DNA from 4 places in the Streptosporangium sp. NPDC023963 genome. Region 1 is predicted to be linked to each of the others. Evidence: riboswitches for the same ligand, from Rfam matches in the RefSeq annotation. Region 1 holds a riboswitch; each other region holds the start of a gene.
What was found. A riboswitch is a leader RNA that binds a small molecule or an ion and turns the genes downstream of it on or off. The one in region 1 is predicted to bind cobalamin.

Region 1 (7,501 bases):
CGTCACGGTGGAGTGAAACCCCGGCCCCTTCCGTCCCTGCCTTCGCGCCCCCGTCCCCGGCCTGCCGGGGACGGGGGCGTTCCCCGGAGCCCTCCGCGAGACGATCGTCTCCGGTATCCGGATTCACGGTGTCTTTTCCGTCTTTTCCGGTGGTCCGTGTCCGAATGTGGATCACCGGAAGTTCCGGCATACCCCACTTCATCACAGAAAGTGAGGGGAAAGTAACCTATGGTATAGGGGGTTCTTGGGGGAAGGGGCGCTTATGCGCCGTAGGGGGTTTTTCGCACTGGCGGCGGGAGCCGCGGTCGCCGCGGGGTGCGGCGCGGACGGCGGCGCCGACCCGGGGGTGAGGCGCCTGTTCCTTCTCGAGCCGACCGCCGACGGTCACGGCTGGGACGGGATCGCGGGCAGGCTGGCGACCGTCCTGGTCCAGTCGGGACTGGCGCGCACCGCGATGGCCGTCGAGCGGGCGGGGGCCCTGGGCTCCGCGCCGCGCGACGCGTTCGGCGCCTTCCGCGGACCCTTCGCGCGCGAGGGCAGGCTGCTCGTCACCGCGATGCCGATGGTGGCCGCCGCGGAGATCGCCAACACCGCGGCCGTGGTGAACGCCGCCACTCCCGTCGCCCGCCTGGTCGGCGACTGGGCGGTCCTGGTGGTCCCCTCCGGCTCCCGCCTGCGTACCTTCGAGGACTTCGTCGCGCGGCTGCGGCACGACCCGGCGGGGCTGACGGTCGGAGGCCGGTCGGAGGGCGGCTCCGACCACGTGCTCTACGGCATGATCGGCAAGTGCCTGGGGGTGGACACCCGGCTGCTGGAGTACGCCGGATTCCTCGCCCCCGAGGACGCCGCCGAGGCGCTCCACGTCGGCCGGGTGGCGGCCCTGCTGGGGTCGGCGCGCGCCCTGCGGCCCGAGATCGCCGCGGGCCGCCTGCGGCCCCTGGTGGTCTCCTCCGGCGGCCGGATCGACGGGATCGACGCGCCGACGCTCCTGGAGGTCGACGTCCGCCTGGAGTACAGCGACTGGTGCGGCCTGCTGGGCCCCAAGGGCATGAGCCCGGGGGACCGGGACGCCGCTGTCGCCCTGTGTGACAGGATCGACGCCGCGCCGCGCTGGCGTGCCCTGTGCGCGTCCCGCGGCTGGAGCCGGGTCTACCTCAGCGGCGACGAGTTCCGCCAGTGGCTCTCCACCGAGACGGGCCGCACTCGCGGCGTGCTTCACGAGCTCGGACTGTTGAAGTCCTCCGACACAACTTGTTGGGGTAGTTGCGTCCGCCGCCCCTAGATGTAGGATCCTGCTCGTTGCTGGTTCGCCCCGCGAGGGGCGAGGCAAGAGGGAACCCGGTGAGATTCCGGGACTGCCCCGCAGCGGTGAACGGGAACGAAAGCCGTCATTGAGCACTGGGTGAGCCATGCCTGGGAAGCGACGGCCGGTAGGCATGTGCGATGCGCCCGTGAGTCCGAAGACCTGCCGGTGACGTGAATGTCCAGGGCCTCGTGGGAGGGCCCGCGGAACGAGGCGATCCGGCGTGCCCGGGATCGCTCGCGGACGCGTGCCCATCCGGCGGAGCCGTACGGGGAAGTCCGATCGAGCGAGGGGCACTACGTGACACAGGCATTGGCGGAGACCGCGGCGGGTACCACGGCGGGGACCGCGACGGACGACCGCAGGCTCGCCATCGACGAGGCGGCCGCCCGGGTGATCACCGATCCCGAGAACTCCAGGATCGCCGCCGCGATGCTGGCCGAGCTGATCGCCGACGAGGCCGCCGAGCACGGCGTGCGCGACTTCTCCGAGTCCATCGCCGCGACCCACGAGGCGGGGCTGATCCAGGACGGGCTCGCGGAGTTCGTGGCCGCCCACGCCGGGGTGCTGGACGCGCTGGCCGACCCTGGGGCCGACGCCAGGTTCGAGTACTTCGGGCTGCGTACCGTCTACGACCGCTACCTGCTGCGCCACCCGAGGACCCGCAAGGTCCTGGAGCGCCCGCAGCACTTCTTCCTGCGGGTGGCCTGCGGCCTGTCCGAGACCGTCGAGGAGGCCGCCGAGCTGTACGCGCTCATGGCCACCCTGTCCTACCTGCCCAGCTCGCCCACGCTGTTCAACTCCGGCTCCCGCAGGCCCCAGCTCTCCTCGTGCTTCCTGCTCGACTCGCCCCGCGACGAGCTGGAGTCCATCTACGAGCGCTACGGGCAGGTCGCTCGGCTGTCGAAGTACGCGGGGGGCATCGGCATCGCCTGGACCAGGGTCCGCTCGCGGGGCTCGCTGATCCGCGGCACCAACGGCCACTCCAACGGCATCGTGCCCTGGCTGCGCACGCTCGACTCCAGCGTGGCCGCGGTCAACCAGGGCGGCCGGCGCAAGGGCGCGGCCTGCGTCTACCTGGAGCCCTGGCACGCCGACGTCGAGGAGTTCCTGGAACTGCGCGACAACACCGGTGAGGAGGCCCGCCGCACGCACAACCTGAACCTGGCCAACTGGATCCCCGACGAGTTCATGCGCCGGGTCGAGGCCGACGGCGTCTGGTCGCTGTTCGACCCCAAGGAGGTCCCGCACCTCACCGACCTGTACGGCACCGCGTTCGACGACGCCTACCGGGCCGCCGAGGCCGAGGGCCGCTTCACCCGGCAGATCCCCGCCCGCACCCTGTACGGGCGGATGATGCGCACGCTCGCCCAGACCGGCAACGGCTGGATGACCTTCAAGGACGCGGCCAACCGGACCTCCAACCAGACGGCCAGGCCGGAAAACGTCATCCACCTGTCGAACCTCTGCACCGAGATCCTCGAGGTCACCGGCGACGCGGAGACCGCCGTCTGCAACCTCGGCTCGATCAACCTCGCCGCCCACCTGTCGGCGGACGCCGGGGAGGCCGTCGACTGGGCGCGGCTGCGCGCGACCGTCCGTACCGCCGTGCGGTTCCTCGACCGCACCATCGACCTGGGCTTCTACCCGACCCCCGAGGCGGAGGCGGCCAACCGGAAGTGGCGCCCGATCGGGCTGGGCGTGATGGGCCTGGCCGACGTGCTGTTCACGTTGCGGCTGCCGTTCGACTCGCCGCGCGCCCTGGAGCTGTCCACCAGGATCTCCGAGGAGATCGCGCTCGCCGCCTACCGGACCTCCTCCGACCTGGCCGTGGAGCGGGGCCGCCACCCCTCGTACGAGGAGACCAGGGCCGCCGCCGGGGTGCTGCACCCCGACCACTACGGGGCGGCGGGGTCCGCGGAGTGGGCCGAGCTCAGGGAGCGGATCGCCGGGACCGGCCTGCGCAACTCGCTGATGATCGCGATCGCGCCGACGGCCACGATCGCCTCCATCGCGGGCTGCTACGAGTGCATCGAGCCGCAGGTCTCCAACGTCTTCAAGCGCGAGACCCTCTCGGGGGAGTTCCTCCAGGTCAACCGTTATCTCGTCCGCGACCTGCAGGCCCGCGGCCTGTGGACCCCGCTGATCCGCGACGCGATCAAGCGCGCCGACGGCTCCGTCCAGGACATCCCGGAGATCCCCGCCGACCTGAAGGCGCTCTACCGGACCGCCTGGGAGCTGCCGCAGAAGGCGCTGATCGACCTGGCCGCCGCGCGCACCCCCTACATCGACCAGTCGCAGTCGCTGAACCTCTTCATGGCCACGCCGACCATCGGCAAGCTCTCCTCGATGTACGCCTACGCGTGGAAGTCGGGCCTCAAGACCACCTACTACCTGCGCTCGCGCCCGGCCACCCGGATCGCGCAGGCCACCGTGGCGGCGCCGGTCGCGCAGGCCGTCCTCGACACGGCCTCCCAACTGGCGATCGCCTGCTCCCTGGAGAACCCCGAGTACTGCGACGCCTGCCAGTAGCCGTCCCTGAAAGCTCCGCGAAAGGCATTCCCTGATGTTGCTCGACCCCGGCATGGATCTCACCCTGCGGCCGATGCGCTACCCCGAGTTCTACGAGCGCTACCGGGCCGCGATCCGCAACACCTGGACCGTCGAGGAGGTGGACCTCACCTCCGACCTGGCCGACCTGGCGAGGATGACGCCCGAGGAGCGCCACCTGATCAACCGCCTCGTGGCGTTCTTCGCCACCGGCGACTCGATCGTGGCCAACAACCTCGTCCTCAACCTCTACCAGCACCTCAACGCCCCCGAGGCGCGCCTGTATCTCAGCAGGCAGCTGTTCGAGGAGGCGGTGCACGTCCAGTTCTACCTGACCCTGCTGGACACCTACCTGCCCGATCCGGACGAGCGGGTCAAGGCCTTCGCCGCGGTCGAGCACATCCCCTCGATCCGGGACAAGGCGGAGTTCTGCTTCCGCTGGATCGACTCGCTCGGCGGGCTGACCCGGCTGGAGACGCGGGAGGACCGGCGGGCGTTCCTGCTCAACCTGATCTGCTTCGCGGCGTGCATCGAGGGGCTGTTCTTCTACGGGGCCTTCGCCTACGTCTACTGGTTTCGCTCCAGGGGCCTGCTCAGCGGCCTGGCCACCGGGACGAACTGGGTGTTCCGCGACGAGTCCATGCACATGGAGTTCGCCTTCGGCGTCGTGGAGACCGTACGGGCCGAGGAGCCGGACCTGTTCGACGACAAGCTCGCCGAGCAGGTCACCCGGATGATCGAGGAGGCGGTGGCCGCCGAGCTGGCCTTCGCGGCCGACCTGTGCGGCGACGGCCTGCTCGGGATGAGCGTGGACCAGATGCGCCGGTACCTGGAGTACGTGGCCGACCAGCGCCTGGTCAGGCTGCGGATGCCCGCCCGGTACGGCACGGCCAACCCGTTCGCGTTCATGGAGTTGCAGGACGTGCAGGAGCTGGCCAACTTCTTCGAACGACGGGTTTCGGCCTACCAGATAGCCGTGGAAGGGAATGTCACATTCGACGAATCCTTCTGATTAGCTGGTGATCCAGGGAAGAGCACGACGAGGATGGAAGACGTCGAGGAGGACGCCTCAAGTGTCCGGCTGGATCATGATGATTGTTTCCGTGGCGGCCGCCGTCGTGGCGGTGGAGGTGGTGCGACGGGTGTTGCGCTCGCGGCTGATCGGCGAGAAATGGGTTCTCGCCGGCCCGCTCATGCGCCGCTGCACCTGGCCGGGGTTCGCCACGGCCGCCGTGGTGACGGCCTACACCGCCTACGAGCCCCCGATGGCGACGACCGTGGTCGGCCGGCTGGTGTATCAGGGTCTCGGCCTGGCGATGATCGGGTGCGCCACGTGGCTGGTCATCCAGGCCGCCTACGCGGTCACCGACGTGGTGCTGGAACGCCTGATCACCGTCGAGGGCGAGGCCAACCGCCGGGCCCGCCGCATCCGCACCCAGATCACGCTGGTCCGCCGGGTCGCCTCGGCGGTGATCATCGTGGTCGCGCTGGGCGCGATGCTCTTCACCTTCCCGCAGGTGCGGGCGCTCGGGGCCGGGCTGCTGGCCTCGGCCGGGATCGCCGGTGTCGTCGTCGGCATCGCCGCCCAGTCGACCCTGGGCAACATGCTCGCCGGGCTCCAGCTGGCCTTCAGCGACGCGCTCCGGCTGGACGACGTCGTCGTGGTGAAGGGCGAGTGGGGCCGGATCGAGGAGCTCAGCCTGACCTACGTGGTGCTGCGGCTGTGGGACGAGCGGCGGCTCGTCCTGCCGGTCTCCTACTTCACGGCCAACCCGTTCGAGAACTGGACCCGGCACAGCAGCCGGGTGATCGGCCACGTGATGTTCCGGGTCGACTGGTCGGTGCCGGTGGAGGAGCTGCGCGCCGAGCTCTACCGGGCCCTGCGTGAGCACCCGCTCTGGGACCAGAAGGACTGGACGCTCCAGGTCACCGACACCCTTCCCAACGGGCTGCTGGAGCTGCGCGCCCTGATGAGCGCCGCAGACTCCGCCAGCGCCTGGGATCTCAAGTGCGACATGCGCGAGCACATGGTGACCTTCGTCCGCGAGAGGTACCCCGAGGCGCTGCCCCGCTTCCGGGTCGAGACCCCGCCCCCGTCCGCGACCGTGCCCGGGACGCTCACCGGGCTGATGGGCGCGGGCCTGATGTCGCGGGGCCTGGGCGGCGGCCCCGGCGAGCGGGACGGCGCCCGCGAGAAGGACGGCGACCGGCGGGACCCGGTCTGAGACCGAGGTCCGGGCCGGGGCGGCAGGCTCGCCCGTCCGGTTCGGAGAATCGGTCCGGTTCCTGGGACGCGCCCGGTTCGTAAGGCGCGTTCGGTTAGGAGGCCCGTCCGGTTCGTGGGATTCGTCCGGTTCGAAGGGCCGCTCGCCCGTCCGGTTCGTGAAGTGCGATCGGTTCGTGAGGCCTCCGGGGGCCGCCCGCGATGTCCGGCGGGCCGCTCCCCGAAGTCTCAGACGTTGCAGTCGCAGCAGCACCCGTCGCACTTGCTGCAGCACTTGCAGCAGTCGCAGCAGCCGTCACACCCGTCACAGCCGCAGCCGTCGCACCGCGTCAGGTAGCAGCGGTCGTCCCAGGCGTTCCGCCGCCGGGAGCTCCACCGGGGCCGCCAGAGCCCGCAGGTCAGCAGGGTCCCCACCCCGGCGGCGGACTTGCGGACGAACCCGGGCCGCTCGTAGGAGTGGCCCGACTCCCCGGGACGGGACGACGCCTCGTGATCGTGTTCCCCGGGGGAGTGGTCGTGCCTCGCGGAGGGGCGGCCGTGTTCCCCGTGCGGGCGCGCGCACGCCCCGCCGGCGGGACCGCGATCCGGGCCGGAGGCGTGGCGGAACGTCCGGTCCACCGCCCGCCGCACCTCGGTGCCCAGCAGCACGTCCACCAGGTGCCGGTCGGCCAGTTCCAGCTCCAGCAGCGCCAGCTCCAGGCCGTGCGCGGCGTCGTCGCACAGCCGCCGTGCCTCCCGTACGGAGGTGCCGGTGGCGGTCAGCGGGTTGAACGCCCCCCGGGCGGCGTCCTCCTCCCGGTCCTCCACGGCGTCCAGCAGGTGGGCGATCCGGCCGAAGAACCGGCCCGCCTCGGCCAGCGCCGCCGCGTTGCCGGGGGCGCCCGCGAGTGTCGCGGTGTGGGCGAACGCGGCGGCGACGGCCTCCTCGGTGGGAGCGGTCAGCTCCAGCAGCGTCACTCCCGCGCCGCTCTCCAGCTCGATCTGGCGTTCGGCCGTCGAGGCCAGCGAGGCGGTGTCGAACCCGATCCCGGCTCCCATCCGGGCCCCCGCCGCCTCCCAGCGGGCCGCCAGCATCCTGCGCGCCGTGCCGGTGCCCGGCGCGGAGTCGCCGTCGGCCACGTGGTCGCGCAGCTTGCCCGCCGCGAGGACCAGCGACACCGTGGCGGCCAGCCGCACGCCCGCGGCCCGCGCGTCCACCACGTCCGCCGGCCGGAACCCCCGCAGCGCGCAGGGTCCGGCGGTCCGGTGCGGGGAGCCCGCCGGGCCCTGCGCCTCGGCCAGCACCGAGATGATCAGGCCGTCGTAGTTGGTGGCCAGCCGGGCCGCGTGCCCCTGCCCGTCCCTGAGGGTCAGGCACAGCCCGCACAGGTGTGCCATCCAGGCCCGGTGCAGCGTAGGACAGGAGTGCTCGCCGCAGGGGCGAA
Region 2 (7,501 bases), on a different contig from region 1:
CGAGGTCCGGCGGGTGGCCGGAGCCGACGAGGTCCCGCAGGGCGGCGAGAGCAGCGGCCGGATCTGATGGGTACTGCCGACGTCGAGGCCGTCTGGCGGATCGAGTCGGCCCGGATCGTCGCCGCGCTGACCCGGTTCACCGGCGATTTCGGGCTGGCCGAGGACGCGGCCCAGGAGGCGGTGGCCGAGGCGCTGGTGTCGTGGCCGGGCGCCTCCCCGGCCAACCCGGCCGGCTGGCTGATGGCCACGGCCCGGCGGCGGGCGATCGACGCGATCCGCCGCCGGGCCGCCCTCCAGGACCGATACGCCCTGCTGGCGGCCGACCCCGCGGTCGACCGGGAGATCGACCCCGACAGGATCGACGACGACGTCCTGGCGCTGATGTTCGTCAGCTGCCACCCGGTGCTCTCCCGCGAGGCCCGGGTGGCGCTGACCCTGCGCGTGGTCGGCGGCCTGTCCAGCGAGGAGATCGCCCGCGCGTTCCTGGTACCCGTGCCGACCGTGCAGGCCCGCATCACCCGGGGCAAGAAGACGATCGCGGCGGCCGGGGTGCCGTTCGAGCTGCCGCCGGCCGGCGAGCGCGCGGAACGGCTGGGCGGCGTGCTCAGCGTCCTCTACGTGATCTTCACCGAGGGGTCGACGGCCACGTCGGGCGAGCGGCTGCTGCGTCCCGACGTCGCGTACGAGGCGATCCGGCTGGCCCGCACGCTGGCCGCGCTGCAGCCCGACGAGCCGGAGGTGCACGGCCTGCTCGCGTTGTGCGAGCTGACGGCCGCGCGCTTCCCGGCCCGTACCGGCCCGGACGGCACGCCGATCCTGCTCGAGGACCAGGACCGGCGGCTGTGGGACCTCTCGGCGATCCGCCGGGGGCTGGCCGCGCTGGCCAGGGCGTCGGCCCGCGGCCTCGGCCCCTACGGCCTGCAGGCCGCGATCGCCGCCGTCCACGCGTCGGCGCCCTCGGTCGAGGCGACCGGCTGGGACCGGATCGTGCTGCTCTACGAGGCGCTCGGCCGGGTCGCGCCCTCGCCGGTGGTCGAGCTCAACCGGGCCGTCGCCGTGTCCATGGCCTCGGGTCCGGCGCGGGCCCTGGCCATCGTGGACGAGCTGGTCGCTTCGGACCGGCTCCCCGGTTCGCATCTGGTTCCGACCGTACGCGGGGAGTTGCTGGCCCGCCTCGGCCGGCGGCCGGAGGCGCGCGCCGAGCTGGAGCTGGCCGCCCGGCTGTGCGCCAACCGGCGCGAACGCTCGGTGCTGCTGCGCAAGGCGGCCGCGCTGGACTGACCTCCCCGGCGCCGCCGTCCTGAGCGGGCCGCCGCCGGGGCCGGTGAGGCCGTGGGTCAGGCGCCGTCCTCCAGGTCTCCCTCGGACTTGAGGTAGACCTCCTGGAGGTCGCGCAGGACGGCGGGGTCGGGGTGCTCCCACATGCCCCGGTTCGCCGCCTCCAGCAACCGCTCGGCGATCCCGTGCAGCGCCCACGGGTTGGACCTGGCCATGAACGCCTGGTTCTCCGGGTCCAGCACGTAGGTCGCGGCCAGCTTGTCGTACATCCAGTCGGCGACGACGCCGGTGGTGGCGTCGTAGCCGAACAGGTAGTCGACGGTGGCGGCCAGCTCGAAGGCGCCCTTGTAACCGTGCCTACGCATCGCGGCCAGCCAGCGGGGGTTGACCACCCTGGCGCGGAAGATCCTGGACGTCTCCTCGGAGAGCGTCCTGGTGCGGACCGCGTCCGGCCTGGTGCTGTCGCCGATGTAGGCGGCCGGTGCCTTCCCGGTGAGCGCCCGGACGGTGGCGATCATGCCTCCGTGGTACTGGAAGTAGTCGTCGGAGTCGGCGATGTCGTGCTCGCGGGTGTCGACGTTCTTGGCCGCCACGGCGATCCTGCGGTAGGCCGTCTCCATGTCCTGCCTGGCGGGAACGCCGTCGACGCCCCGGCCGTAGGCGAAGCCGCCCCAGACCGCGTACACCTCGGCCAGGTCGGCGTCGTCGCGCCAGTTGCGGCTGTCGATCAGCGGCAGCAGCCCGGCCCCGTACGCCCCCGGCCGGGAGCCGAAGATGCGCATGGTGGCCCTGCGCTCGTCGCCGTGCTCGGCCCGGTCGGCGAGCACGTGCGCCCGCACGTAGTTGAGCTCCTCGGGCTCCTCCAGCCCGGCCGCCAGCCGTACGGCGTCGTCCAGCATCGCCACGACGTGCGGGAAGGCGTCGCGGAAGAAGCCGCTGATCCTGATGGTGACGTCCACGCGCGGGCGGCCCAGCTCGGTGGCCGGGATCGGTTCCAGGCCGGTGACGCGGCGCGAGGCCTCGTCCCAGACCGGTCGCACGCCGAGCAGCGCCAGCACCTCGGCGACGTCGTCCCCGGCGGTGCGCATGGCGCTGGTCCCCCAGACCGACAGCCCGACCGAGCGCGGCCAGTCACCGGTGTCGGCGCGGTAGCGCTCCAGCAGGGAGTCGGCCATCGCCTGGCCGGTCTCCCACGCCAGCCTGCTCGGCACGGCCTTGGGATCGACCGAGTAGAAGTTGCGGCCGGTGGGAAGCACGTTGATCAGCCCGCGCAGCGGCGACCCGCTCGGCCCGGCCGGGACGTAACCGCCGTCGAGGGCGTGCAGGATCGCGTCGATCTCGTCGGTGGTGCGCGCCAGCCGGGGCACGACCTCGACGGCGGCGAACCGCAGGATCCGCTCCACCGTCCCGACGTCCGCGCCGTCCGCGCCGCCCGCGCCGCCCGCGCCGCGCTCGACGGCCGCTTCCCCGGAGGCGGGTACGCCGCTTCGACCGGTCGCGTCGTTCGTGCCGGTCGCGTCGTTCGAACCGGTCGAACCGGTCGAACCGGTCGAACCGGTCGTGCCGGGTACGCCGCTCTGAGCGGTCGCGTTCGGGCCGGTCGAACCGGCGCCCTGGGCCGGGGCGTCCGCCCGGCCCAGGACCTCGGCGGTCACCTCCCCCGCCGCCGACGGGTCCCAGCCGCGCCGCTCCATGGCCTCGACCAGGGCTCGGGCCAGGGTCTCGGCCTCGTCGACGCCGATCCGCCCGGCGCTGCCGTCCTCGGCCAGGCCGAGGGCCTCGCGCAGCCCGACGAGCGCCTCGCTGCCCGCCCACATCTGCCGGGCGCGGAGCATGGCTAGCACCAGGTCGACGCGCGGCCGCCCCTCGGGAGCGACTCCCAGCACGTGCAGGCCGTCGCGGATCTGGACGTCCTTGACCTCGCACAGCCAGCCGTCGATGTGCAGCAGGAAGTCGTCGAACTCGGCGTCGTGCGGGCGGTCGGCGACGCCGAGGTCGTGGTCGAGCCTGGCGGCCTGGATCAGCGTCCAGATCTGGGCGCGGATCGCGGGCAGCTTGGCCGGGTCCATCGCCGCGATGGAGGCGTGCTCGTCGAGGAGCTGCTCCAGCCTGGCCATGTCCCCGTAGCTGTCGGCGCGGGCCATCGGCGGGACGAGGTGGTCGACCAGGGTGGCGTGCGCGCGGCGCTTGGCCTGGGTGCCCTCGCCGGGGTCGTTGACGAGGAACGGGTAGATGAGCGGCAGGTCGCCGAGCGCGGCGTCCGGGCCGCAGGAGGCCGACAGGCCCGCCGACTTGCCGGGCAGCCACTCCAGGTTGCCGTGCTTGCCCACGTGGACCACGGCGTGCGCGCCGAAGCCGTCGGCCAGCCAGCGGTAGGCGGCCAGGTAGTGGTGGCTGGGCGGCAGGTCGGGGTCGTGGTAGATCGCGATGGGGTTCTCGCCGAAGCCGCGCGGCGGCTGCACCATCACCACCACGTTGCCCGAGCGCAGCGCGGCCAGCACGATCTCGCCCTCCGGGTCGCGCGACCTGTCCACGAACAGCTCGCCGGGCGCCGGGCCCCAGTGTTCCTCCATCCGGGCGCGCAGGTCCGCCGGGAGGGTGGCGTACCACTCGGCGTACCGGCTCGCCGCGATGCGCACCGGGTTCCCGGCGAGCTGCTCCTCGGTGAGCCAGTCCTGGTCCTGCCCGCCCGCGGCGATCAGCGCGTGGATGAGCGCGTCGCCGTCCTGCCCGGTCACCCCGGGCAGCTCGTCCTCGGCGCCGATGTCGTACCCGCGCTCACGCAGCGCGGCCAGCAGCCGCACCAGGCTGGCCGGGGTGTCCAGGCCGACGGCGTTGCCGATGCGGGCGTGCTTGGTGGGGTAGGCCGACAGCATCAGCACCAGCCGCCGCTCGGCGGGCGGGATGTGCCGCAGCGCGGCGTGGCGCACCGCGATGCCCGCCACCCGCGAGGCCCGCTCGGGGTCGGCCACGTAGACGGTGAGCCCGTCCTCGTCGATCTCCTTGAAGGAGAACGGCACCGTGATGATCCGCCCGTCGAACTCGGGGATCGCGACCTGGGTGGCGGCGTCCAGCGGGGACAGGCCGTCGTCGTTCTCCTCCCAGGAGGCCCGGCTGCTCGTCAGGCACAGGCCCTGCAGGATCGGCACGTCCAGCTCGGCGAGCGCGCCGACGTCCCAGGCCTCGTCGTCCCCGCCCGCCGACGCCGTCGCCGGACGGGTGCCGCCCGCGGCGAGCACGGTCACCACCAGGGCGTCCACCGTGCGCAGGACCTCCACCAGGCCGGGCTCGGCGGTGCGCAGGGAGGCGCAGTACACCGGCAGCGCCCGCGCCCCCGCGTCCTCGACCGCCGAGCACAGCGCCTCGACGAAGGCGGTGTTGCCGGCCACGTGGTGGGCCCGGTAGTAGAGCACGCCGACGACGGGACCGTCCTGGTCGCGCGCCTCGCGCTCCAGCGTTCCCCAGGTGGGGGTGGGCTCGGGCGCGGCGAAACCGTGGCCGGTGAGCAGCAGCGTGTCGGACAGGAAACGGTGCAGCTCGGTCAGGTTGGCCGGGCCGCCGTGGGCGAGGTAGGCGTGCGCCTCGGCGCAGACCCCGCCGGGCACCGTGGACAGCTCCATCAGCTCGGCGTCGGGCGCCTGCTCGCCACCGAGCACGACGACGGGCCGGGGGCCGGCGAGCAGGGCGTCCAGTCCCTCCTCCCAGGCGCGGCGCCCGCCCAGCAGGCGTACCACGACCAGGTCTGCGCCCTCCAGCAGCGGCGGGAGGTCGGCGGCGGTGAGCCTGGCGGGGTTGCCGAGCCGGTAGCCGGCGCCGCTCGCGCGAGCGCTCAGCAGGTCGGTGTCGGAGGTCGAGAGCAGGAGGATCACGCGCCACACTCCAGGACAGGCAGGGCGGTACGGCCCGGGGATGCCACGGCGTGGCGGGGGAACGGGGATGCCACGGCGTGGCGGGGGAACGGGGAAAAGCGCGCGGCGTGGCGGGGCGGCGGTGATGCCGCCGTGCTGCTGGGGAACAGCGAAGAACGCGCGGCATCACGGAGGAACGGAGATGCCACGGTGTCGCGGGGGAACGGCGAAGAGCGCACGGAGCTTCCTCCCTCGGGGTCCTCGCCCCGGGTCGTCGTCGGCCGCGACGGCTGGAGTCTCCTGGCTCCCGGATCGGTGCTCACCCCGGCCTTCCCGCCCGTCGTCGGACAGTGGCCCGGGTGGGGTTCGCTCCCCGGTTACAGTGGCGGGACCGCGCCGGATTCACACCGGCTTCCTCCCTTTGCCGTCGCCAACGATGACACTACGGCAGTCCGGTTCGTTGCAAGAAACTGGCGTTAACATCCTTCGAGTGTCCATTGCCGACTTTTCCGGACGATCGCGACTCGACGCGTGTCCCGGGGCGCTTCAGGTCCATGCCGCCGCGGACGGCGGCCTGGCCCGCGTCCGCGTTCCCGGAGGCCGTCTCACCCCCTTCCAGCTGCGCGAACTCGCCGAGGCCGCAGCTGAGTACGGCAGCGGCGTCATCGAGCTGACCTCCCGCGCGAACGTCCAGGTGCGCGGCCTCGGCCCGGAGGATCCGGACAGCGGTACGGGGGACGGCACGGGGAACGGGTTCGCCGCGCGGATGGCGCGGGCGGGCCTGCTGCCCTCGGCGACGCACGAGCGGATCCGCAACATCCTCGCCTCCCCGCTGACCGGACTGGACGGACCGGCCGGGCCGAGCGGACCGACCGGGTCGAGCGAACCGGGCGGACCGGGCGGACCGGATGCTCCGGACAGCACGAACGGTCCGGGCCATCCGGACGGCGGCGGGATCGCCGACGTCACACCGCTGATCGGCGAGCTGGACCGGCGGCTGTGCGCCCGCCCCGCCCTCGCCGCCCTGCCGGGGCGATTCATGTTCGCCCTCGACGACGGCCGGGGGGACGTGGCCGGCCTGGGCGCGGACGCCGGGGTCCTGCTCACGGGGCCGGACGAGGCCGCGCTGATCCTCGCCGGGACCGACACCGGCCTGCGCGTCCCGCCGGCCGGAGCCGTGACCGCCCTGCTCGCCGCCGCCGAGGCGTTCCTCGACGAGCTGGCCACCCGGGACGTCACCGCCTGGCGGATCGCCGAACTCCCCGGCGGCCCCGCCCTGATCGCCGCCCGCGTGCGGACCGCCCTCGGGGTTCCCGGTACGACGCCCTTCACCCCGGTGAGACCGCGGGTCGTGTCCCTCGGGCCGGTCGGCGTCATCGGGAGCACGGACGGGACGAGGAGCGAAACCGGTGCCGGAGGAGAGACGGGTCCCGCGAGCGGCACCCGGGACGGCGTCGGGAACGGCACCGGGGACGGGGGCGCGCGGGTCGCGCTCGGGGTGGCGGTCCCGCTGGGGCGGCTGACCTCCGCGCTGGCGCTGCTGCTCGCGGACGCCGCCTCGGGCGGGGAGATCCGGCTCACGCCATGGCGTGGCGTGGTCCTGCCCGGCCTGGACCGCGCCGAGGTCGCGGGCACGGCCGCCCGCCTGGAGGCCGCCGGGCTGGTCGTCGACCCCGCCTCGCCGTGGATCGGTGTGACGGCCTGCACCGGCCGCCCCGGCTGCGCCAAGTCCCTGGCCGACGTCCAGGCCGACGCGGCCGCCGCCATCGCCATCGCCACCACCACAGCCACCACCACAGCCACCACCACCGCCACCACCACCGCCACAGCCGTCGGCACGACCTCGCCGCCCGCCGTCCCGCCGCCCGCGGCCGTACAGCCCACGGCCGTACAGCCCACGGCCGTACCGCTCACGACCGCACCGCCCACGACCGCACCGCCCACGGCCGTACAGCCAGGAAGGGAGCGGTCCGGGAGCGGGCCGTCCGCGGCCCCGCCGTCAGCCCCGCCGTCCGGGAGCGGGCCGGGCACCGATACGCTCCCCGTGCACTGGGCGGGCTGCGGCAGGCGCTGCGGCCGTCCGAGAGGGCGGGTCGCGGATGTCGTCGCCACCGGTGACGGCTACCGCCTGGAGCTGGACGGCACCGATCTGACCTGCTCCGGCATCGAGGACACCGCGGCCGCGCTGGCGGCCGCCAGAGGGGAACTGTGATCGACTACGTCCGCGACGGCGCGGAGATCTACCGCCGCTCCTTCGCCACCATCCGCGCGGAGGCCGACCTGTCCGGCCTGCCCGCCGACGTCGCCCGGGTCGCGGTCCGCATGATCCACGCCTGCGGGATGGTCGACCTGGTGAGCGATCTGCGCTGGTCACC
Region 3 (7,501 bases), on a different contig from region 1:
CGGTCCGCGCCTCGGCGATGCCGGCCAACGCCCCGATCCAGCTCTACAAGAACAACACCGACAACAAGGGCGCCTCCTACGGCTGTCACGAGAACTACCTCATGCGCCGGGCCACCTCGTTCGCCGACATCGTCAGGCACCTGACGCCGTTCTTCGTTTCCCGGCAGGTCGTCACCGGCGCGGGCAAGGTCGGCATCGGCCAGGACTCCCGGGGCGAGGGTTTCCAGATCAGCCAGCGGGCCGACTTCTTCGAGGTCGAGGTGGGCCTGGAGACGACGCTCAAGCGGCCGATCATCAACACCCGGGACGAGCCGCACGCCGACCCGGAGAAATACCGCCGCCTGCACGTCATCATCGGCGACGCCAACATGTCGGAGATCTCGACCTACCTGAAGCTGGGGTCGACCGCGCTCGTCCTGGCCATGATCGAGGACAACTACTTCACCCGCGACCTGGCCGTGGACAACCCCGTCCAGGCCCTGCGCGCGGTCTCGCACGACCCCACGCTCAAGTACGAGATCTCCATGCGCGACGGTCGCAAGCTGACGGCGGTGCAGCTGCAGATGGAGTATCTGGAGCTCGCCCGCAAGTACGCCGAGGAGCGCAGCGCCAACGGCCTGGACGAGCCCACCAAGGACATCCTCGAGCGCTGGGAGTCGGTCCTCACCCGCCTGGCGGAGGACCCGATGCAGCTGTCCGGGGAGCTCGACTGGGTGGCCAAGCTGGAGCTCCTGGAGGGCTACCGCACCCGTGACGGCCTGCCCTGGTCGCACCCGCGCCTGCAGCTCGTCGACCTCCAGTACTCCGACATCCGTCCCGACCGGGGGCTCTACAACCGGCTGGTCGCCCGGGGCCGCATGCAGCGGCTGGTCACCGAGGAAGAGGTCCAGCGGGCCATCGAGGTGCCGCCCAACGACACCCGAGCCTACTTCCGCGGCCGCTGCCTGAGCCAGTACAGCGAGTCGGTGGCCGCGGCCTCCTGGGACTCGGTCATCTTCGACATCCCCGGCCGCGAGTCGCTGCAGCGCGTCCCCACCCTTGAGCCGCTGCGCGGCACCAAGGCACACGTGGGCGAGCTGTTCGACCGCTGCCGTACCGCCGCGGAGCTGGTGACGGCGCTGACCGGCGAGCAGTGACTCCCGCGAGGGGGGAGGCGGTCCGGCCGGGCCACCTCCCCCCTCGTCATGCCCGGACCCCGTGAGGGCCGGAGCCCGTCAAACCGGACACCCGGATTGACGGGGGACAGAGAACCGGGATACGTTCCGGGTGTTTTGTGGCGGTGCGAGGGAAATCCGGTGAAACTCCGGTGCGGTCGCGCCACTGTAACCGGCTCCCAGGAGCCGGAAGCCAGGTCACACTCGGCCGCCACCGACCTACGAAAAGGGACGCGTCAATCCCGGAGGAGGTAGCCGTGAGCCAGATCTCGGCACCGCACACCCAGCCCATCCCATGGCCCTCGCTCACCCGCTGGCTGCTCGCCGTACCGGTGCTGCTGCTCCTCGCCTACCTGGTCACCTTCGACCAGGGAGCGATCTCACAGGCGGGGAACTACCTGCACGAACTCATGCACGACGGGCGTCACCTGCTCGGCGTGCCGTGCCACTGAGCCACAGGTGATCACCAAACTCATCGTCCGGGGCCTCGTCGTCGGACTGCTCGCAGGGCTGCTCGCGGCCGTCTTCGCCTACACCGTCGGCGAACCTCGCATCGACCAGGCCATCGCGCTGGAGGAGGCGGCCGCGGCCGCCGCCCCGGCCGGGTCACACGACGACACCGGGACCGCCGCCCACTCCCACGACGAGGAGGAGGCGCTGGTCAGCAGGGACGGGCAGCGCTTCGGGCTCTTCCTCGCCCTCGGCCTGTACGGCCTGGCGGTCGGGGGCCTGTTCTCCCTCGTCTACGCGGCCGTACGCGGCCGGGCGGGCCCCCGTTCGGAGCCGGTGCTCGCGGTCACCCTCGCCGCCGCGGCGTTCACCGCCGTCGTCCTCATCCCTTTCGTGAAATATCCCGCCAACCCACCGGCCGTCGGTGATCCGGAGACCATCAACCAGCGCACCGTGCTCTACCTGGTCGCGGTGGTCATCGGGATCCTCGCGGTCGCCGCCGCCGTCGCCGCCTACCGCTACGCCTCGCGGAGCGAACCGTGGGTGCGCTGGCTGTCGGCGGGCGCCACCTTCCTGGTCCCCGTCGTCGCGGCCTGGATCCTCCTGCCGGAGATCTCGGAGGTGCCCCGGGGCTTCCCCGCCGACCTCCTGTGGGACTTCCGGGTCGCCTCCATGGGGACCCAGGTGGTCTTCTGGGCCGGCGTCGGCGCGCTGTTCGCCTTCGCCGCCCGCGGGCGCGGCCCGGTGTGACGACCCCCTCGGGGGTCACCCGCCTGCTCCTGGTCTGCCACGCCTCCACCTCGGCGACGGTACGGGCCGCGTTCCCGGGTGACGAACCACTCGACGAACCCGGCCTGCGCCGGGCCGAGGGGATGGCGCGGGACCTCGGCCCGGGTCCCGCGGCCTGCCCCGCCGAGCTGCGCTGCGTCCAGACGGCGGCGGCGCTCGGCCTGCGGGCCGAGCACGACCCGCTGCTGGCCGACTGCGACTACGGCCGCTGGAGCGGGATGACGCTCGGCGAGGTCGAGGCCGCGGAACCCGAGGCGCTCGCCTCCTGGCTCGGCGACCCCGGCGCGGCGCCGCACGGCGGGGAGCCGGTCACCGCGCTCCTGGCCAGGGTGTCCGGCTGGCTCGCCGTCCGCGCCCCCGGCAGGGCCGTCGCGGTCACCCACCCGGCGGTCATCCGCGCCGCGGTCGTCCACGCCCTCGGCGCCCCCGCCCAGGCCTTCTGGCGCGTCGACGTCGCGCCGCTGGCCCGCGTGACGCTCACCGGGCGCGGCGGGCGCTGGCGGCTCAGCTACTTCCCGTGACGGTTCGAGCGCCCGGCGACCCTTTGATTCGACGAGACGGACAGGAGATCCCGAAGGTGCGTGACTCCCGCTATCCCTTCACCGCGATCGTGGGGCTGGAGGACCTGAAACTCGCGCTGATCCTCAACGCGGTCTCCCCCCGCGTCGGGGGAGTGCTGGTCAGGGGGGAGAAGGGCACCGCCAAGTCCACGGTCGTACGGGCGCTGGCCGCGCTCCTGCCGCCCGTCGAGGTGGTGACCGGCTGCCGCTTCTCCTGCGACCCCGACGCCCCCGACCCCGGCTGCCCGGACGGGCCGCACGAGGGCCGTACCGAACCGGGCGACCGGCCCACCCCGCCCGCCACCCTTCGGCCCGCCACCGTTCAGCCCGCCACCGTTCAGTCCGGCGTCGCGCGGTCCGGCGGAGCGCGGGACGGCGCCGTGCGGCCCGCCCGCCTGGTCGAGCTGCCCGTCGGCGCCTCCGAGGACCGCCTCGTCGGCTCCCTCGACATCGAGCGAGCCCTCACCGAGGGCGTGAAATCCTTCGAACCCGGCCTCCTGGCGAGCGCCCACCGGGGCGTCCTGTACGTCGACGAGGTCAACCTCCTGCACGACCACCTGGTGGACCTGCTGCTCGACGCCGCAGCCCTCGGCACCTGCTACGTCGAGCGCGAGGGGGTGTCGGTACGGCACGCCGCCCGGTTCCTGCTGGTCGGGACGATGAACCCCGAGGAGGGGGAGCTGCGCCCGCAGCTGCTCGACCGCTTCGGGCTGACCGTGGAGGTCCGGGCCTCGCGGGAACCGTCCCAGCGGGTGGACGTGGTCCGGCGCCGCCTGGCCTTCGAGGCCGACCCCGACGCCTTCGCCGCCGCCTGGGCGGGCGAGGAGCGGGCACTGGCCGCGCGCATCGCCGAGGCCCGTGCCAGGGTTCCCCAGGTCGTCCTGCCGGACGCGGCACTGCTCAGGATCGCCACCGTCTGCGCGGGGTTCGAGGTGGACGGGCTCCGGGCCGACCTGGTCACCGCCGGTGCGGCGATCGCGCACGCGGCCTGGCAGGGCCGCACCTCCGTCACCGCCGACGACGTACGGGAGGCGGCCAGGCTCGCGCTCCCGCACCGCCGCCGCCGCGACCCCTTCGACGCGCCGGGCCTGGACGAGTCCAAGCTCCAGGAGCTCCTGGACCAGATCCCCGACGACCCCGGCGACCCCGAGGACCCGGACGACTCCGGCGGCCCCGGCGGCGGCCCCGGGGGCACCGATCCGGACGGGCCCGCGCCCGACGGCGGCCCCGAGGCCGGGGACGCCATCCCGGAGGAGGCGGGCGACCCGGGCGCTCCCGGCGGCCGCGACGGCAGGGAGGCCTCCCGGCCCGCGGCTCCGGACGTCCCGGACGGTCCCGGCCACGGGAAGCGGGAGCCCGCCGCCTCCACCGCGGATCCCGGCGAACCGCCGGAGACGGCCGGAGGAGCACCGGCCCGAGAGCAGACCTTCGACGCCGAGCCCGGGGGCAGGACCAGGTTGTTCACCGTCCCCGGTGTCGGCGCCGGAGCCCCGGGGCGCCGGTCACGCGCCAGGACGCCCCTGGGCCGTACCACGGGGGCCCGGATCCCCGAGGGCCACACCGGCTCCCTCCACCTGCGGGCCACCGTCGGCGCCGCGGCCCCGCACCAGGTCGCGCGGGGCAGGAGCGGGCCGGGACTGCTGCTGCGGCGCGGCGACCTCAGGGAGGCGGTCCGCGAGGGCCGCGAGGGCAACCTGGTGCTGTTCGTGGTGGACGCGAGCGGTTCGATGGCCGCCAGGCAGCGCATGCGGGCGGTCAAGACAGCGGTGCTCGGCCTGCTCCTCGACGCCTACCAGCGCCGCGACAAGGTCGGGCTCGTCACCTTCCGAGGCGCCCGCGCCGACCTGGTCCTGCCGCCGACCTCCTCCGTCGAGGCCGGCGCTGCCCGGCTGCGCGAGCTCCCCACCGGGGGGCGGACCCCGCTGGCCGCCGGTCTGCTGCGGGCCGCCGAGGTGCTGCGGGTCGAGCGGCTGCGCGACCCGTCCAGGCGCCCGCTGGTGGTCCTGGTCACCGACGGGCGGGCCACCTCGGGCACCGTCGAGGAGTCCCACCGCGCGGCGGGACTGCTGGCCGGGGTGGCGGGGGTGGTGGTCGACTGCGAGGGCGGCCACGTGCGCCTCGGCCTCGCCGCCTCGCTGGCGGCGCGGATGGGCGCGGAGACCGTACGCCTCGACGACCTCACCGACCTGGCCGGGATGGTCCGTGAGCGGCGCGGCGCCGCGTGACCGCGAAGAACCGGCGAGGACGGCGGAACGGTGAGGGCGCCGCACCGTGTGAGGGTGAACGGCCGGTGAAGACGTCGTACCGCATGGCGGTGAGCCGTATGGCGGTGAGCCGTATGGCAGTGAGCTGTATGACAGTGAAAGGAGGGCGACGATGCCGCAGGGCAAACCCGCCAGCGTGCCCGAGGACGGCCTGACCACCAGGCAGCGCCGCACCCGGCCGCTGCTGATCGTCCACACGGGACCGGGCAAGGGCAAGTCCACCGCCGCCTTCGGCCTGGCCCTGCGCGCCTGGAACCAGGGCTGGCCGATCGGGGTCTTCCAGTTCGTGAAGTCCGCCAAGTGGCGCATCGGCGAGGAGCGGGCGCTGCGGGTGCTCGGCGACTCCGGTGAGGGCGGGCCGGTCTCCTGGCACAAGATGGGCGAGGGCTGGTCCTGGATCCAGCGCCCCGGCAGCGAGGAGGACCACGCCGCCGACGCCCGCGAGGGCTGGGAGCAGATCAAACGCGACCTCGCCGCCGAGACGTTCCGCCTGTACGTGCTCGACGAGTTCACGTACCCGATGAAGTGGGGCTGGATCGACGTCGACGAGGTGGTCGAGACCCTGCGCGGGCGCCCGGGCGGCCAGCACGTCGTCGTCACCGGCCGCGACGCCGATCCCCGGCTGCTCGACGCCGCCGACCTGGTCACCGAGATGGGCAAGATCAAGCACCCCATGGACGCCGGGCAGAAGGGCCAGAAGGGCATCGAATGGTAGCCCGGCTGGTCATCGCGGCCCCCGCCTCCGGGGCGGGCAAGACGACCGTGGCGACCGGTCTGATGGCCGCCCTCGCCCGCCGGGGCATGGCGGTCTCCCCGCACAAGGTGGGGCCCGACTACATCGACCCCAGCTACCACGCCATGGCCACCGGCCGCCCCGGCCGCAACCTCGACCCCTGGCTGGTGGGGGAGGAACTCGTCGCCCCGCTGTTCCTGCATGGGGCCGCCGGGGCGGACATCGCGGTCGTGGAGGGGGTGATGGGCCTGTACGACGGTGCGGGCTCCACCGAGTTCGCCTCCACCGCGCACGTCGCCAGGCTGCTCGGCGCCCCGGTGGTCCTGGTCGTGGACGCCGCCAAGCAGAGCCGTTCCGTGGCGGCGCTGGTGCACGGGTTCGCCTCCTACGACACCCGGATCAGGCTCGGCGGGGTGATCCTCAACCGGATCGGCTCCGAACGGCACGAGGCCATCTGCCGCGAGGCGCTCGCCGAGAGCGGTGTCCCGGTGCTCGGCGCGATCCGCCGCAGCGACGCCGTCGCCACCCCCTCCAGGCACCTGGGCCTGGTTCCCGCGGCCGAGCGCCGCACCCAGGCCGTCAGGGCGATGGACGCCGTCGCGGACCTGGTCGCCGCCTCCTGTGACCTGGAGGAACTCCTGCGGCTGGCCCGTACCGCGCCGCCGCTGCCGGCCGTCCCGTGGAGCCCGGGGCCGCCCGCCGCTCCCGTCACGAGGATCGCGGTCGCCGGGGGGCAGGCCTTCACCTTCGGCTACACCGAGCAGGTGGAGCTGCTGGCGGCGGCGGGCGCCGAGGTCGTCCCCTTCGACCCGCTCGTCGACGAGACCCTCCCCGAGGGGGCTCGCGGGATCGTCATCGGGGGTGGGTTCCCCGAGGTCTACGCGGCCGAGCTGTCGGCCAACGAGCCGTTGCGCGACCAGGTCGCCGCGTTCGACGGGCCGATCTCGGCCGAGTGCGCGGGCCTGCTGTACCTCGCCAGGAAGCTGGACGGCAGGCCGATGTGCGGGGTCCTCGACATCGAGGCCAGGATGACCGGCACCCTCACCCTCGGCTACCGGGACGCGGTGGCCGTCCGCGACTCGCCGCTCACCAGGGACGGGGAGCGCTACCGGGGCCACGAGTTCCATCGCACCGCGGTCGAGCCCGCCCCCGACCGGCCGCTGTTCCGCTGGCGTGGCGGCGCCGACGGGTTCGCCGACGGCCGGATCACCGCCTCCTACCTGCACCTGCACTGGGCCGGCAGTCCCCGGCTGGCTTCCAGGTTCGTCGAGGCCTGCCGTCGCGTCCCGGTCGTCTGACCTCTCCCCGCCCCGGATCGCCCCGGGCTGATCGAGGCCGGTCCGGGCCGGTCCGAAGCGGTCGGAAACGACCCGAGGTTAGATCGAGCTAATTTGTGATGATTGGCGAAGACTTGGGATGTGTTGAAAGCCGGGGATGCCGACGGCTGGCCTTTTCGCGGTTTCTCGCGCTCCATCCGTTCTGATCATTTGTGCCCGGTCGGAAAACGCGTCCGGCCCGGCCGTCGCGGGGCATCCCGGCCGCGCGGGAGGC
Region 4 (7,501 bases), on a different contig from region 1:
AGGCTCCACACGTCGTCGACCACCAGCAGCACGCGGCCCCGCTCCGCCAGGGCCTCGGCCATCCGGTGACCGGCCTGCTCGGGGCTGGAGAACTCCGGCCGGACGCCCAGCACGGCCTCCGTGACGTCGTTGGCGAGCGCCGCGATGTCGGCACCGGCGCGGTCACGGCCCACGGTGACCCATATGACGCCGCCGCCGAACCGTTTCCGCACCTCGTCGCTGTGACACGCCTCCACGGCCAGGGAGGTCTTGCCGAACCCGCCCGCCCCGGCGAGACCGGTGGTCAGCCCGACCGTGCCCGAGCCCCTCATCGTCAGGGTGGAGACCACGTCGTCCAGCTCGGTCCTCCTGACCCAGCCCGGCTGCCTGTCCGGCACCAGGAAGAGCTCGCCGCGCGTGCGTGACTCCCTCAGTTTCGGCGTCAGCCATGTCAGCAGGACGACAAGGGAGGCGGTTAATCCGAAAATCGCGACCCATTCGATCCGGTGCTCGACGACCGCGTCCGGAAGATATTCTTCGACCATTCGCACCGGAAGTCCGACCAGGATTCCCAAAACCACCAGAATCGCCGTGGCGACATCGGTGATTCTTTTTGTGCGACGAGCCACCGCCCACCCCTACAGTGCCGACCCCTGCCCCGACGGGCGCCGGGAACCCTGGACGCACGATATCTGTTCCCCATTGACGTTGAGTTGAATCACCGAGGTTTCAGCAATTAAAGCGCATACGAAAAGCCGTGTTGCACACTTTGAGCTGCTATGTCCACGACGTCGCGCCCACCATTCCGGCTCCCATTCAAGGGAGATCCTTTTCCGTGACACCGCGATCGCCCTTGGTGACCTCTTTCGAATCACCCGAGGAGAGGACCGCCAGGAAAGGTGCCGGAACGACGAAACCGCCCCCGCACCCACCGGGCCGGAGACGGCGCGGACGCCGCCGGGCCGCGGAGGGCGCGGGAACGGTTCGGGTCCGACGGGTCAGACCTCTGCCATCAGACCTGGCCGGACCTGTCAGACCTGGTTGAACCTGTCAGACCCGGCTGAATCTGTCAGACCCGGTTGAACCTGGTTGGATGTTGTTGAACCTGACGGATCCGGCCATGTCCAGCCAGGTCGGATCGCGAGGTCGCGGGTCGCGGGTCGCGGGTCGCAAGCTGCGAGCTGCGAGTCGCGGATCAGCGCTGCAGGTCGACGCAGGAGTAGAAGGCGTTGGCGGTGTCGGCGATGTTCCAGACGGCGAGGACCTTCAGGCGTCCGGTCCTGCCACCCAGGTTCACGTTGTGCGAGACGGTGGCGCCGGGCTGCCTGCCGCCGTCGTTGAACACCGCGATCCGGGTGTTGCCGATGAAGTACTCCCACGTGCTGGTGGCGTGGCGGGCGGTCAGCACCCAGTTGAAGGTGACCGAGTTGCCCACGCTCGTCGCCGGCCAGCCCTTGCTCTCGTTGCTGAGCTGCGAGAACCGGGCGACGTTGCCGTGGCAGTTCTTCAGGCCCTTGGGACCTTCCACGCTCTGGGGCTCGTAGATGATGTCGCCGCAGCCGGTGACCCGGCCCTGGGCGCACATGGCCTGACGGCTCGGCGGCGACGAGATGTAGCCGTGCGCGTTGGCCGGTGACGCGATGAACACGGTCGAGGCGACGGCGATGATCGCCATCGCGAGGAAGGTGACCGTTCTGCGCATGTCCTGCTCCTTCGCTGGGGGGTGACTCGAATATAAAAGAAAGTTTCCTAACAGTAAACATTCGAGTCATGAAAGATTCTGGAGCATGTCAGGAATGACGGCCGCTTCGGCCGGGCTCCGGGAGGGACGGTTCCTGCGGTCGGCCGCCCGGTCGCTCTTTTCGGGGATGACGGCTTTGATGTGGCGTCGGCGCAGGTGGACGCGGTCACCGCGAGAGGAGCAGGCCTTGTCGGCGGCCACCGCGGCAGGACGGGCGCGCGGGCGGCCGGCAGGTGGGTGTGCTCGCCCGGCCGTTTCGTGAACCTGGAACCGATCACCATCGGGACCCGGCGGACGTCTCTCGGGGGATCGCCCCCTACGGAACTCTCGCGACCATGCCGAAAACGCCGGGTTCCGCGAGGTCGGGGACGGGCTCGAAGTCGTTCTCAGGACGCCAGCCCTGGACGGGGACGATGCCCGGAGCCAGGAGTTCCAAGCCCTCCAGCCACGCGGCCATGTCCGCGCGGGTACGGCCGACGGCGGCTCCCTGACGGGTGTGGCCGTACAGCTCGTGGCCCTTCTTCACCAGGTCTCCGGTCAGCTCGCCGGGATGGCCGTGGGAAATGACCACGTGGCTGCCGGACACCAGGGGGCGACGGAGCTCGGCGACGATGCGGGCCGCCTCCTTGTCATCGGGGATGAAGTGCAGGACGGCCAGCAGCAACACCCCTACCGGCTGGGTGAAGTCCAGGTAGTCCTGGACCGTGGGGTGCTGGAGGAGGGCGGCCGGGTCGCGGATGTCGGCCGGGACGACCCTCGTGCCGGGGTTGTCGGCGAGCAGCGCGCGGGCGTGGACGAGCACCACGGGATCGTTGTCGACGTAGACCACCCGCGAGTTCGGCGCCGCGCGCTGGGCCACCTGATGAACGTTCTCCTGCGTCGGCAACCCGGCGCCGATGTCGAGGAACTGGCGGACGCCCGCGTCGACGAGGACGCGCACGGCCTGGCCCAGGAAAGCGCGGTTGGCCCTGGCGTTCTCACGCGCGTTCGGCACGGACCGGAGCACCACCTCGGCGGCCTCGCGATCCGCGGCGAAGTGGTCCTTGCCACCCAGCAAGTAGTCGTATATGCGCGCCGCGCTCGGCACGCTCAAGTCCACGCCCGTTATGTCCATGGGCGAAAGGTTAGTGAATCAAGCTCCTTCGCCGACGATTTTCACGCAAGGGCCGGACATTGACCCTCGGCCGCCCGAGTGAGGTCTGCGCGCTCGCCGGAAGTCAGCCCGGATCACCGCGGTCGACCCGGATCACCGCGGTCAGCCCGGATCACCGCGGTCGCCCCGGAGAAGACCGATCGGCGGGCCGGCCTGGCAGGCCACGAGACCGGCCCCTGTCTCCGAGGCTCGATCACGTGGCTGAGGCTCCTCACCCCAACCACATGATCGAGCCTCTGAACAGGCTCTAGACCGCTTCCGCGCGGACACGCAGGGCGGCCTCGACCATGTTCCTGAGGCTGGCCTCCGTCTCCGGATAGCCGCGGGTCTTCAGGCCGCAGTCGGGGTTGACCCAGAGCAGGGCCGGATCCACCGAGGCCGCGGCCGTACGCAGGGCGGCCTCGATCTCCCCGACCGAGGGCACCCTGGGCGAGTGGATGTCCCACACGCCGGGCCCGATGCCGCGCGCGTAGCCGAAGGCGCGCAGGTCGTCCAGGAGTTCCATCCGGGAGCGGGCCGCCTCGACGCTGGTCACGTCGGCGTCCAGGTCGCCGATCGCGCCGATGATCTCCCCGAACTCCGAATAGCACATGTGGGTGTGGATCTGCGTGCTGTCGGCCACCCCGCTGGTGGCCAGCCGGAACGCGGCGACCGCCCACTCCAGGTAGGCCTCGCGGTCGGCCCGCCGCAGCGGCAGCAGCTCGCGCAGCGCGGGCTCGTCGACCTGGATGATCCTGATGCCCGCCGCCTCGAGATCGCGGGTCTCGTCGCGCAGCGCCAGCGCCACCTGCCTGGCGGTCTCGCCCAGCGGCTGGTCGTCGCGGACGAACGACCAGGCCAGCATGGTCACCGGGCCGGTGAGCATGCCCTTGACCGGCTTCTTCGTCCGCGACTGCGCGTAGGAGGCCCAGCGCACCGTCATCGGCTCGGGACGGGAGACGTCGCCGAACAGGATCGGCGGGCGGACGTAGCGGCTGCCGTACGACTGCACCCAGCCGTGCTCGGTGGCGGCGTAGCCCTCCAGCATCTCGGCGAAGTACTGGACCATGTCGTTGCGCTCGGGCTCGCCGTGCACCAGCACGTCCAGGCCGATGTCCTCCTGCAGCGCGATGACGCGGTCGATCTCGGCCTCCATCCTGCGCTCGTACCCGGCCCTGTCGAGGTCGCCCGAGCGCATGGCGGCGCGGGCCTGGCGCACCTCGCCGGTCTGCGGGAAGGAGCCGATGGTGGTGGTGGCCAACGGCGGCAGGCCCAGGTCGGCGTTCTGCACGGCGAGCCGCTCGGCGTGCGGGGCGCGAGGGCGGCCCTCGCCCAGGGCGTCCAGCCTGGCTCGCACCCGAGGGTTGAGGAACCGCTCGACGGTCCTCTCCCCCGCGACGACCTCCTCGCCGTTCAGCGCCCGGCCGATCCGTACGACCTCGTCGACCTTCTGCCGGGCGAAGGCCAGCCGCTCGCGCAGCCGCGGGTCCAGCGAGGTCTCGGCGTCCAGGTCGAGCGGGACGTGCAGCAGCGAGCAGGAGGTGCTCACCACCAGCCGGTCGCTCAGGCCGAGCAGTGCGGCACAGGTCGCCAGCGCCTTCGCGATGTCGGTACGCCAGACGTTGCGGCCGTCGACGACCCCGGCGACGAGGGTCTTGCCGGGCAGCCCACCGGCGGCGGCCAGCGCCTCCAGGTTGCCGGGCGCCGAGACGAAGTCCAGGCCGACGGCCTCGACCCGGCTGCGGGCCAGGATCTCCAGCGCGGGCCCGATCTCGCCGAAGTAGGTGGCCACCAGCAGCCGGGGGCGGCTGCTGAGCTCCCCCAGCCGCGCGTAGGCCCGGCGCAGCGCGGCCAGCTCCTCGTCCGTACGGTCGGCGGCCAGCACCGGCTCGTCCAGCTGCACCTCGGCCACCCCCGCCGCGGCCATCCGCTCCAGCAGCTCGGCGTAGGTCTCCAGCAGGCCGTCCAGCAGCCGCAGCGGCGCGAAGCCGGGCTCGGTGGACTTGGCCAGCAGCAGGAACGACAGCGGCCCGACCAGCACCGGCCGGGTCTCGACGCCCAGCCGCCGCGCCTCGGCGTGCTCGGCCAGCGGCTTGCTCCAGTCGAGCCGGAACCGGGTCTCGGGGCCCACTTCCGGAACCAGGTAGTGGTAGTTGGTGTCGAACCACTTGGTCATCTCCAGCGGCGCCATCCCCTCGGCACCCCGGGCCATCGCGAAGTACGGATCCGCCGCCCCGGAAAACCGCTCGGGCACCGCCCCCACCATGACGGTGGTGTCCAGCACGTGGTCATACAGCGAGAAGGTGTTGGACGGCACCACATCCAGCCCCGCCCCCGACAGCTCCCGCCACACCCCCTGCCGCAACCCCGCGGCCGTCTCCTGCAAGCCGGCGGCGTCGATGCGCCCGGCCCAGTAATCCTCCGTCGCCCTCTTCACCTCGCGACGGCCCCCGATACGGGGGTAACCCAAAACGGTCGTGGTGACCTTGCTCATGGCGTCCTTCCCTCGGCTCATGCCATGCCGACCCACGGCCACACGGAAGGAACACACGGGAAAGACACATCCCAGGCCCTCCCACGAGGCCACGGATCACCGCGCACCGGACGGCGCACAGGCGGCTGGCAGGTCTTCGGACTCGCGGGCATCACACTCAACTCCTACTGACCGTCGCTTCCCAGATGACACGCACCCAGTGCCGATGACGGCGTTCGTTCCCACTCACCGCTGCGGGGCAGTCCCGGAATCACACCGGGTTCCCTCTTACGACTCCCGACACCACAACGGCCCCGGGAGAACCAACCGCACAACGAGCATAACCCGCCCCTGCCGAAGAACCCGCGCTCCCCCTGTCCGAGGGACGCCACACCGGAAGCAGTCACCGACACGACGACCTCTTCTGGGCCGAGCTGACTTGGCAACGCATCGCCACTGCCCGCGAGATCGTCAGAGAACGGGCTCATCGTGAAATGGAGTGCTTCGTGCTTCATAAGGACGCGCTCCGGCCACCCGGAAGCCGCCTTCACTCTTCCGTACCGGATCCGGGGAAGTGATCTAGGCTTGGCCGCATGACCGACTACCTTCAGGTTTCGACCACAGTGGACAGTCGCGATGCGGCGATGAATCTTCTCAGATCTGCCGTTCGTGCGAAATTGGCAGCGTCAGGCCAAGTCTTCGGGCCTGCCCAGTCTGTTTTCTGGCATGAGGGAAAAATGGGCGAAGGGGAAGAGTGGCAGATCTTCCTGAGGACGACTGTGGAGCGCTACCCGGACTTGGAGGCACATTTGATATCCGAGCACCCGTGGAACAACCCTGAAGTGACCTTCACATCGATTGACGGTGGGTCGGCTCCGTACTTGGAATGGCTGAGCAAGACGACGGCGTAGCCATGCGGTCGAAAAGTTCGGCAACGGATGGCAGCGATCTGTGATCCTCAAGACGCTCAAGAACGGCGCTGACGCGCTGGCGCGGACGAATCGACGCGACATCCATAGAGAGGCTCAGCGACTGACTCAGGGCGGCGGATGCGCGTTCGATCTCCCCTGCGTCTAGATACGCTTCCGAAAGCCAAGTCGTATAGAGGGACTTGTCTCGGGCGTGGGTGTCTTCGTACTTCGAGAGAGCATCTTCAAGAACGGCGATGGCCTTAACGGGTTGATTCAGCGCGACCCAGCACCGCCCCGTCATGATCTGAAGTTCGAGCCGGTCAACCCAGAGTGCCCAAGCTGGGTTCGGCTCACCACTGCTCTCCTCAAGGGCCCTACCGGCTTCTTCAAGACCTCTTTCGACCTCAACCTGGTATCTCTGCCCTTCAGACGCGTACGCTCATGCCGCCCGCTCCAGCAGGAGTGCCCTGACCGCAGGGGGAGTCCCTCGCTCCGCCACCCGGTACGAAGCATCCGCTTCCTGAATCCCCGGAGAGCCGTAACTTACTTTCTGATAAGCCAGGAACGCCAGCGAGTTGGCAAGAAGAGCGGTGTCTCCGGCGTCGGTGGCGGCCGACAGGCTTTTCTTGAAAAGCTGCCTCGCCCTCTTGGCCCATCCCGCGTCGAAGGCAGCCCATCCCGCCTGCTGTGCTTGCTCGCTGACCACGCTTAGAAGCGCTCTTCCCGTCTTCTGCGTATAACTGGCCTCGTTGACGAGTGTACTCGTTCTCTCAAGCTCGGCAGCATAGAGAGGATAGGTTTCGGCGCCGCCTAGATAGTCGTCGATTCGACGTAGCCGCGCAATGCGCTTGCGAAGCGAAACGACAAGCTCATCATTGACGCGTCGCCCCTGAGGAAGACTCTCAAACGGTACTGGAACAGCGGCAATTCCCACAGTCGCCACGGACGCACCGAGAAATTCTCTGCGTAGCACATCATCCTCCAGCTCGGTGCGTGACGTGCTTTCCGCGCTGAACAGTTCATTCTCTTCCAGGTCAAAAGCTCGGCAGTAAAGCAGCCGGTATGGATCCCTCGGCTTATGCCTGCCCGCTTCCCAGTCTTTGATCATGCGGGTGACGGAATCCCGTCCCGGCATACGGCTACGCGTACGTTCGTCGGCCAGATCGGTCAACGCTCGGGCCATTTCCCGCTGAGTCCACAGCCGGTTGCGCCGTTCGGCGCGTAGCCGTCGCGCCCAAGCTGGAACGTCGCGCATCGCGTTACCT

Region 2: another riboswitch for cobalamin. It lies ahead of cobN (cobaltochelatase subunit CobN); the one in region 1 lies ahead of AB0F88_RS16460 (ribonucleoside-diphosphate reductase subunit alpha).
Region 3: another riboswitch for cobalamin. It lies ahead of AB0F88_RS20760 (CbtB domain-containing protein); the one in region 1 lies ahead of AB0F88_RS16460 (ribonucleoside-diphosphate reductase subunit alpha).
Region 4: another riboswitch for cobalamin. It lies ahead of metE (5-methyltetrahydropteroyltriglutamate--homocysteine S-methyltransferase); the one in region 1 lies ahead of AB0F88_RS16460 (ribonucleoside-diphosphate reductase subunit alpha).

What each region holds. Positions count from the first base shown of each region.
Region 1 covers NZ_JBEZZK010000004.1:441,835-449,335, reverse strand. Annotated here, with positions in the region: gene glmS (glutamine--fructose-6-phosphate transaminase (isomerizing)) at 1-16, shown strand, start outside; gene AB0F88_RS16465 (tripartite tricarboxylate transporter substrate-binding protein) at 263-1,282, shown strand; cobalamin riboswitch at 1,287-1,488, shown strand; gene AB0F88_RS16460 (ribonucleoside-diphosphate reductase subunit alpha) at 1,604-3,835, shown strand; gene AB0F88_RS16455 (ribonucleotide-diphosphate reductase subunit beta) at 3,870-4,865, shown strand; gene AB0F88_RS16450 (mechanosensitive ion channel domain-containing protein) at 4,927-6,078, shown strand; gene AB0F88_RS16445 (DUF5685 family protein) at 6,306-7,501, opposite strand, start outside.
Region 2 covers NZ_JBEZZK010000017.1:193,854-201,354, reverse strand. Annotated here, with positions in the region: gene AB0F88_RS36165 (YciI family protein) at 1-67, shown strand, start outside; gene AB0F88_RS36160 (DUF6596 domain-containing protein) at 67-1,281, shown strand; gene cobN (cobaltochelatase subunit CobN) at 1,338-5,147, opposite strand; cobalamin riboswitch at 5,420-5,568, opposite strand; gene AB0F88_RS36150 (precorrin-3B synthase) at 5,617-7,338, shown strand; gene AB0F88_RS36145 (precorrin-8X methylmutase) at 7,335-7,501, shown strand, end outside.
Region 3 covers NZ_JBEZZK010000006.1:215,908-223,408, forward strand. Annotated here, with positions in the region: gene dop (depupylase/deamidase Dop) at 1-1,136, shown strand, start outside; cobalamin riboswitch at 1,248-1,377, shown strand; gene AB0F88_RS20760 (CbtB domain-containing protein) at 1,412-1,606, shown strand; gene AB0F88_RS20765 (CbtA family protein) at 1,614-2,354, shown strand; gene AB0F88_RS20770 (histidine phosphatase family protein) at 2,351-2,914, shown strand; gene AB0F88_RS20775 (magnesium chelatase subunit D family protein) at 2,971-5,178, shown strand; gene cobO (cob(I)yrinic acid a,c-diamide adenosyltransferase) at 5,330-5,932, shown strand; gene AB0F88_RS20785 (cobyrinate a,c-diamide synthase) at 5,926-7,248, shown strand.
Region 4 covers NZ_JBEZZK010000011.1:71,874-79,374, reverse strand. Annotated here, with positions in the region: partial or broken gene AB0F88_RS28790 (NB-ARC domain-containing protein) at 1-524, opposite strand, end outside; gene AB0F88_RS28785 (lytic polysaccharide monooxygenase auxiliary activity family 9 protein) at 1,175-1,681, opposite strand; partial or broken gene AB0F88_RS28780 (IS5/IS1182 family transposase) at 1,799-1,954, opposite strand; gene AB0F88_RS28775 (SAM-dependent methyltransferase) at 2,037-2,834, opposite strand; gene metE (5-methyltetrahydropteroyltriglutamate--homocysteine S-methyltransferase) at 3,121-5,346, opposite strand; cobalamin riboswitch at 5,456-5,668, opposite strand; gene cutA (divalent-cation tolerance protein CutA) at 5,919-6,236, shown strand; gene AB0F88_RS28760 (hypothetical protein) at 6,676-7,491, opposite strand.